Regions from separate parts of the Caloranaerobacter ferrireducens genome, predicted to be linked through region 1. Evidence: riboswitches for the same ligand, from Rfam matches in the RefSeq annotation. Region 1 holds a riboswitch; the other holds the start of a gene.
What was found. A riboswitch is a leader RNA that binds a small molecule or an ion and turns the genes downstream of it on or off. The one in region 1 is predicted to bind cobalamin.
Positions count from the first base shown of each region.

Region 1 (4,739 bases):
TGTAAGAACAACATGGGAATTGGAAAAAGTAATGGAAATAATGGCTTCAGAAGGTTTAGAAAGAACAAATAACTTTAAAATTTGGATAATGGCAGAGGTCCCTTCTGTAATATTTGAAGCTGAAGAATTCGCTAAACTTGTTGATGGATTTAGTATAGGAAGTAACGATTTGACACAACTTATATTAGGTGCAGATAGGGATTCAGGAATTTTGAATAGTATGGGATATTTTGATGAAAGAAATCCAGCAGTTAAGAAGGCAATAAAAACATTAATAAAAGCAGCTCATAAATATGGTAAGACTGTATCTATATGCGGTCAAGCTCCTTCACTATATCCTGAATTTGCTGAATTTCTAGTGCAAGAAGGAATTGATAGTATAAGTGTCAATCCAGATGTAGTTGATTATACAAGAAGATTAGTTGCACATGTTGAACAGAAAATTATTTTAAATAAAATTAGAAAGCTATAAAAGTGAGTAAAGTAAACATATTTATGAAAATAAGACTCATGCGAAAAAATTTAGAGAAAACTTTAGATTCAAATTTTCAGAAAATCCTAACGCTCCCAATGAGTCGTCCTGACTCTGGGAAGCTGGCTTAGCGTCCATGCTAAGCCTACGGATTTTCTTTTAATTTTCATCTAGTTTTCTATCTAAATTTTTACAAGCATTCGCTTTTATTTTAATAAATATTTTAGAAAGGTTGTTCGATATTCGAAAAGCGAATAGCGAATGACGAGTAGCCAAATAATTTTATAATCCATAGAAAATTATAAACTTATTAATATTGTAAAAAATTTTAAATATAATTTCCGTTATGGATTTCAACAAAATCTTCCTAAATTTATTTAAAACAAAGATTTTGTTCCATTTTCAATTTTCAACTTTATATTTCCAACACCTAGCACCTAGTACCCAGTACCTAGTACCTATACAATCGCCGCCAATAGCAGTAATTCTTCATTATCGGCGTATATTTTATCAAATTGAGATATAGGAAGTGGATTTTTTCCTTTTCCGACTTCTATTGTATATCCTGGTCTATGATATTCTTTTATAAACCAATCTTTATATCCTGCATAGCTAGCAATACCATAAGCTTCAGCTAATGAATAGCCACTTACTTGAGAAAGTTTTTTTCCTATTTCTAATGCTTCAACTGGGGCTAGATTTTTATAGTTCCAATAGATTATTTCTCCTTGACTGTGATATGCTAAAACGAGCCTGAAATCATGTTTTCTAGTAAAATCTGCAACTGATTTGGATTCTGGTTCGGACTCAGGATAAGGACCTGAATATCTTGTAGGACCAGGACCATAGATTCCATATAAAGGTTCAGCTTTTTTGGACTCTTCCCATGAAGCATCATAATTATGATTTAAGTCTACACCATGTATATTAGCTTGCCATGTTTTAGAAAAATCCATACTTCCATTATTCCATTTAATTAGATCATCGTAATATGGATTATTATTATCTAAGCCGTTCAGTACTAAATCTATTCCATCAGGGTTTACCATAGGAACTATATAAATACTGCTTTTTTCAAATATTTCACGAGTATTATAACCTTTAATAGATTTATTTTCGCTATATGCTTTGCAAAAATTCTCAATAAATTTCATTAGTAGTGGAGTAGTTATCCATTCTAATGAGTGGTGAGCAGCATTATAAAACACTTCATTACTACCTTTACCTAATTTTAAATAATAAAGCTTTCTACCAAGTACACTTCTACCAATGCTACCTGATTGTAGAAAAGGATATCTGGCTAAAAGACCTTTTATATCACCTATTAAAATATCATAGGTGTAATTTATGTTAGTATCAACAATATCAATATTATAAGGAACTACTATTTTTTCACCAATGTTTAAGTTATAAGGTACTAAATTTGGATTAGCTGTAATGATTTTATCGATAGTCGTATCGTATTTTTCAGCAATATCAAATAGTGTATCTCCTTTTTGTATAATATAGTAATCATAACCTAAGATTAATCTTTTAATCTGGTAGTAAGTAGCTTTATCAATTTCTCCTGTGACAGGGAGATTTCTGTCTTTTTGGAAATTCTTTATAGCTATTTTAGTATTAATGTTGAAAATACCATTTATAGGACCAGTATAGTAGCCAGTTTTCTTTAAAGCTGCTTGTATCTTCATTATTTCAGTTCCAGTTGTGCCAAATCTTATTATCTTCATAACCACACCTCTTTTAAATTAAAATTTAGAGTTAAAAAAATAAATGACATACAACTAAGTGGCCTTATTATTAATTTATTGATAAAGAATAGATTTAGTTACTAAAGTTTATTCTAATTTCATTTTTTAAACAATATTTATTAGATGGCATTATCACAAAATAATCACAATTTAAAGAAAATTTAATTGACAAAAAAATCTAATTTAAATATAATGTAATTGGCTGATACAATTCCATAGATTTCAAGGTGTTCCTTTACGGAACTTAAAAGGGAAAGAGGTGAAAATCCTCTGCAGCCCCCGCTACTGTGAGTAGGGATGAAATCTTCCATAACCACTGGGTAACCGGGAAGGGGAAGAGAGTAAGATGAACTACGAGCCAGGAGACCTGCCTTGAAAGTCGTAGACTTATACTTCGGAGGGAAGTATGTAGTTCTTTTCATAGACGCATAGTTACCTCTATGTGTTTTTTTATTTCTTCTCTCAACTACATTTTCCCTTATTTGACTATATATGTAAGGAGCTGGTTTGTTGGCTAAAAAAATTATGCTTCAGGGGACAGGTTCTTCTGTGGGTAAAAGCATTATTACAGCAGCGTTTTGCAGAATTTTTAAAGAAGACGGTTATTCAGTTGCACCTTTCAAATCACAGAATATGTCATTAAATTCTTTTGTAACAAAAGATGGTTTAGAAATGGGTAGAGCTCAAGTTGTACAAGCAGAAGCAGCAAAGATTGAGCCTATTGTTGATATGAATCCTATTTTACTAAAACCAACTAGTCAAATAGGTAGTCAGGTTATAGTTAGAGGTAAAGTTTATAAAAATATGAAAGCAGAAGATTATTACAAAGAAAAACATAAATTGGTGGAAATAATTAAAAAGTCTTTTAATAAGCTTGATAAGTTATTTGAAATAGTAGTTATAGAAGGTGCTGGTAGTCCAGCTGAAATCAATTTAAGAGAAAATGACATTGTAAATATGGGGTTAGCAGAAATGGTTGATTCTCCAGTTATTTTAGTTGGGGATATTGATAAAGGTGGAGTATTTGCTTCAATTTATGGAACAATTATGCTTTTAGAAAAAAAAGAGAGAGATAGAATTAAGGGGTTTATTATAAATAAATTTAGAGGAGATATAAAAATACTTGAACCAGGTATCAAAATGTTAGAAGAAAAGATTGGCAAGCCATGTTTAGGGGTTATACCTTATATGGAGTTATATATAGATGACGAAGATAGTGAAACTTCAAGATTCAAGCAAAAAAATACAGGTGGTATTAATATTGGAGTGGTTAAAACTCCTTATATTTCTAATTTTAGCGATTTTACGCCGTTTGATTTTGAAAAAGATGTAAATGTTAGATATATAGTACAAAAGAAAGACTTTGATGATATTGATATGATTATATTGCCGGGCAGTAAAAATACTATAGCCGATATGAATTACATATTTGAAAAAGGCTTTGATAGAGAAATTTATAAAAAACATAAAAAAGGCATACCAATTATGGGCATATGTGGTGGATATCAAATGCTTGGTTTAGAAATTGTTGACTTTTATTCAGTAGAGTCAATATTAAAAAGAATTAATGGACTATCTTTATTAGAGATAAGGACTACTATGAAGAAAACTAAGTGCACAAAACAGGTTTTTGGAAAAATAATTGCAGATAATTGTTTTTTAGAGCAAAATATTGATTACAAAATAGAAGGTTATGAAATTCATATGGGTGAGACAGAACTTATTGGGGATTCAAAGCCATTTATCAAATTGGATGAAGGAAGATATGACGGGGCAATAAGTGCAGATGGAAAGGTATTTGGAACTTATTTACATGGGATATTTGAAAATGATAATTTTAGAGAAAAACTTGTTAATTGGCTGAAACAAAAGAAAGGTATAGAAGTATCTAATTGCAATATGAGTTATAAGGAGATTAAAGAGAAAGAATATGCTAAATTAGCTGAAATAGTTAGAAAACATGTTGATTTAGATGGTATAAAGAAAATTATGGGGTTGAAATAATGAAAATATATATTCTAATAATAGCAGTTATTTTAGATTACATTATCGGCGATCCGCATAATTGGCCACATCCTATAAAGTATATAGGTAAATTAATAGCAAAATATGAAAAGTTTATTAGAAAAAGCAATATATTATCTAAAAGAAAAGGTGGATTTATTTTAACTTTTGCAACTTTAACAACAGTTCTGGTTATAATTCATTATTTAATAAAATTTGCATATATTATACATTTTGAATTAGGTTTCATACTTTCAGTTTATTTAGTATATGCTTCCATAGCAGCTAGGTGTCTTGAGAAAGAAACAATGAAAGTCTATTATGCATTAAAAGAAGAGAATATTAATAAAGCAAGGAAACTGCTTTCTTATTTAGTTGGAAGAGAAACAAGTCAACTTCAAGAGAAAGAGGTAATTAGAGCAACAGTTGAAACTATTGCTGAGAATACAATAGATGGAGTAATTGCACCATTAATGTTTATAGGATTTGGACTAGCACTAGGCATACCTGTA
Region 1 covers NZ_MDJR01000002.1:249,757-254,495, forward strand. The annotation lists gene ppsA (phosphoenolpyruvate synthase) at 1-472, shown strand, start outside; gene BFN48_RS05810 (M14 family metallopeptidase) at 931-2,202, opposite strand; cobalamin riboswitch at 2,432-2,612, shown strand; gene BFN48_RS05815 (cobyric acid synthase) at 2,734-4,227, shown strand; gene cbiB (adenosylcobinamide-phosphate synthase CbiB) at 4,227-4,739, shown strand, end outside.

Region 2 (4,739 bases), on a different contig from region 1:
ACCATAAAACAAGTTCAATAATATATCATCTGTCAATGGTCCATTTATAGTAAAATATTTTTCGAAAATCCACATAGCTCCTGAAAGTCCAAAACTAGCATATATTGTTTTTGCTCCAAATTGAGTACCAATTAGCAAAAATGCTACAACAAACAGTATTAAATTCATAATAAACATTAAAGCTCCGATAGATACTGAAGGAAATACACTCTTAATTACCATTGCAAGCCCTGTAATCCCACCTACTGCCAAGTCTGCTGGTACAAGAAAAAAACTTAATGCAAAAGCTACAATAATGATTCCTATACTTATTATAATATAATCCTTTAATATATTTCTCATAACATCACCTCTAACCTCAAAGTTATCATATTTTCATTGTCCCTGATTTTAAAAATCTATCATGCCATGATAAAGCTTCACTTAGTATATGTGGAGTGTGTTTATATTTGTTAGATTGTGCTCTTTTAAAATAATCTCTTAACATCGGTTTAAAATCAGGATGTGCACAGTTTTCTATTATAACCTTAGCACGCTCTTTTGGACTCAATCCTCTTAAATCAGCTACTCCCTGCTCTGTAATTATTACCATCACATCATGTTCTGTATGATCATGATGTGAAACCATAGGAACTATTGAAGATATATTTCCGTTTTTAGCAGTAGATGGAGTCGTAAAAATGGAAATATGTGCATTTCTAGTAAAATCACCAGAACCACCTATACCGTTCATCATTCTTGAACCAAATATATTTGTAGAATTAATATTCCCATAAATATCAGCCTCTATAGCCGTATTCATCGCTATTACACCTAATCTTCTTATTATTTCTGGATTGTTGCTTATTTCTTGAGGTCTTAGAATTATTTTATCTTTATATAATTTAATCCTTTCCTTAAATCTTACAAGCCCATCTTTAGAAGGAGTTATAGAAGTACCTGAAGCAAACAACGCCTTTCCTGAATCAAGAAGATCAAGCATCGAATCTTGAATTACTTCTGTATAACAGACTAGATTTTCAAATTTTGATTTTAGAAGCCCAGCTAGAACTGCATTTGCTACGCTTCCAACACCTGATTGTAAAGGTAGTAAATTTTGTGGAAGTCTACCTACTTTCACTTCATGTTCTAGAAAATCTATAAGATATCCTGATATCTTCTCTGAAATATCATCAATTGGAGCTAAAGGTCTGACATTATCAACAATGTCTGTTACTACAATCGCTGCTATTTTATCTAATCCACATGGAATATACACAGTCCCAATTCTTTGATCTACCCTTTCAATAGGTATCGGTTTTCTATTAGGTGGATCATTGAGAATATATATATCAGCCATACCTTCTAAATCAAGAGGTTGACTTGTATTAATCTCAACAATCACTTTTTCAGCCATCTGCACAAATGTAGGTGAACAGCCGATAGATGTAGAAGGTATTATATGCCCTTCCTCTGTTACTGCAACAGCTTCGATTATTGCAATATCTATTTTCCCTAAAAATCCATATTTCGTATATTGAGGTACATGACTTAAATGCATATCTAGAAATTCACAACCACCACTATTAGTATAATCTCGTATGCTTTCATTAGTCTGATATGGTAATCTCTTTGCAATAATTCCAGCTCTAGAAAGCTCACCATCTAATTCATCCCCTACAGAAGCCCCTGTAAACAACCCTATTCTTATCCTTTCACCTGTTTCTTTAACTCTTTTAGCCAATGCTAATGGAACTGCTTTAGGGTAACCAGATGGAGTAAACCCACTTGTACCAATATTCATCCCATCTTTAATTAACATAGCAGCCTCTTCAGCAGACATCACTTTGTTTAATAATTCTTTATTTCTTATTCTGTTATCAAGCATATCCACTCCTCCTTATTAATTCCTTAAAATTGAATTGGTAGTTTATATAATATGATAGTAAAGACAATCATACCTAAAAGTGCAAATGGATAAGTTGCTCCATAGCCAGCAGCTACATCATCACAGTTTGTGGCATCTATAGCAGCACCTAAACCCGGAGTGCTCGTCATACCACCACAAAGTGCTCCTGCTAGAACAATCCAATTTATTTTGAATACATATCTTCCTATAATAAAACCAGCAAATATCGAAAAAAAACCACAAACTAACGCTATTAAGGCTAAATATATACCTGAACCCGTAAGTGATGTTAAAGCAGAATATCCATATCTTAACCCCACTATAGTTAAGAAAAAAGAGAGTGCTAATTCACGTATTACACTCAATACTTTGCTATTCATTCTAAAATTTAAGAAACCTATTTTCCTTATATAGCCAAGCAATAGAGATGATATTAAAACACCACCTGTTGTACCTAAATTAAAATAATTTATTGTATGACCCAAATATATTTTTAAATTTCCAATAAATATACCAAATAAACAAACAAAAACAAATGCTATCAAGTCAAATTGTACTTCTCTGTCTTTAACACATTCTTCTTTAGCCGGATACATTTCTTTAAAAAATTCCTTTTTTTCTTTATTAATATCTATCCCAAAAATTAATGGTATAAATTGCATAGCTAAAATAACAATAAGAACACCTGGTATATAACCAATCGCATAGCCAAATCCAACCATACTTTCTGCTTCCTTGCCATAGATAGAAACAGACTCAAGTGCAGCGGCCAATCCTGGAGAACTTGTCAGAGCTCCTGTATAAACCCCAGAAATAGCAAATAGATTTTGTCCTTTACTTATTAAGGTCATAATATAAGTAACAAACGCTCCTGTAAATGTAATAACAATTCCTAAAATTACAAACTTAAGACCGTATTTTTTCAATACTTTATCTAAATCTTTTGAAGCCAAAAGTCCCACTGCTGCTACAAATAATATAAGAGTAAACAAGAAAAAATCTTTCGAAATTACACCTTGTTCTAATATTTTTTCAGCATATATCGGCATCTGCTCTAAATCTTTATATGGCAAAGCATAATTCCTATATATGAACCATCCTATTATAAGTCCAGTAAATAGTCCTCCCGAACTGCCAAGTTTAAATCTGCCAAAATTAACTTTGCCTAATAATTGTCCAAGAAAAACCGAAACAAACATTAACACAAAAGGATTAGTTATGAACATTGTAACATTTAAGCTCATTTTATCTCTCCTTTATTTTAGCTTTAAATTATAACTGAATGAAAAAACACCTTATTCCCACTTGGGAATAAGGTGTATTATGACAATAATAGTAACTACCCGACTTTAATCACATAAATCGGCCTATACTACACATAATACCTCCCCATCCTCGTGGGTAAAAACGGTATTGTTCCCTATGGCAGGTCTCCTGGCTTCGAATCATTGCACAGTTACTCCCTTCCCATTTCTTCCAAAAGAAACAGTGGCTTTTATATAACTGTGCTCCTCGTTACAGTGGCGGGACCGCGTCGGACTTTCACCGAACTTCCCTTTTAAGCTTATGATATTCCTCATAAGCACCATAGAGCTCCGTATTTTATTTTAATCACATTTTATTAAACTAATTATAAATTGTCAATGAATATATTAAAAAAGAAAAATTTTTTAAATTTTATTAATCAAATATATAATTATGCAAGCCAGTCTGGCGAATCTTTAATATATGGTCTTATACCATATTTTTCGTCATGTTCTTTTAATATCTTTTCAATTACTTCTTTTGATTCTTTTATTCTATCTATTAATTCTAAATCTATACCTTGACTAAACGGACAACTGCTTATGCATATTCCACAATCAGTACCTAAACTTCTCCACATCTTATAACAGTCTTCCTGTTTTATCTGCCATCTTTTTATTCCATCTATCTCTACTGGATCTCCTGAAGGAATTGCTCTACCAGGACATGTCCTTACGCATCTTTTACACACCTTACAAAATTCCTCTAATCCAAAATCTATTCTCTCATCGGGTATTAGTGGTATATCTGTAGTAACTACTCCTAATCTAACTCTTGAACCATACTCTCTCGTTACTATTATTCCTTTTCTTCCTATATCGCCAATCCCTGCATCTCTTGCTACAAGCGGAGCTACAACTAAATAATTACCATCCATATGATTTCTTGCATCATAACCTAATTCCCTAATATAATAAGATAAAAGCATTCCTATTACAGCTGCATCCACATATGCTTTTGATGTTTCTATCACTTCAGATACTTGAGGTGCTCTATTAATCATATTTTTATCCATTTCAACTGCAAAAACTATTCCATAAGGATGTTTAGCTTCTACTTCTTGACCATATACATCTTCTCGTCTACCTCTATGACTATAATAGTGGTATTCTTTCATCTTTGCTATTCCAACTAATTTAGCTCCATAATACTTAGCTAGTCCCTTTATCTTTTTTGTCATATCCTCAGCATTAACTTCAACTTTAACGGAATTAACTGCTCCTTCAACATAATTCATTATATCTCCCAAAAATCTAAAGTTTGCTACCGCAATTGGTGAATTTATTGGATTATAAGTAGCTGTACCTTCTCCACATATTTGAGGTCTATTTCTAATATCATCATCTATTTCCTTTTTATCTTTATTCCTTTTATAATAATCTTCATATTGAGGCGTACCTTTTTTATAGTTCATCCTCGCAAACATTGTATCTCTTTCATCTATCCTTTTCAAAATGAACACTCCATTCATCTACTTAGAATTATATTTCTATATTTTCATCATTTATTATAACATACTTATCTTTTACATAATATTCAAATTAAA
Region 2 covers NZ_MDJR01000006.1:100,548-105,286, forward strand. The annotation lists gene BFN48_RS09605 (YitT family protein) at 1-342, opposite strand, end outside; gene BFN48_RS09610 (acetyl-CoA hydrolase/transferase family protein) at 368-1,867, opposite strand; gene BFN48_RS09615 (aspartate-alanine antiporter-like transporter) at 1,891-3,132, opposite strand; cobalamin riboswitch at 3,296-3,493, opposite strand; gene BFN48_RS09620 (4Fe-4S dicluster domain-containing protein) at 3,585-4,646, opposite strand.
Region 2: linked by a shared signal. The riboswitch ahead of BFN48_RS09615 (aspartate-alanine antiporter-like transporter) and the one ahead of BFN48_RS05815 (cobyric acid synthase) in region 1 are both predicted to bind cobalamin.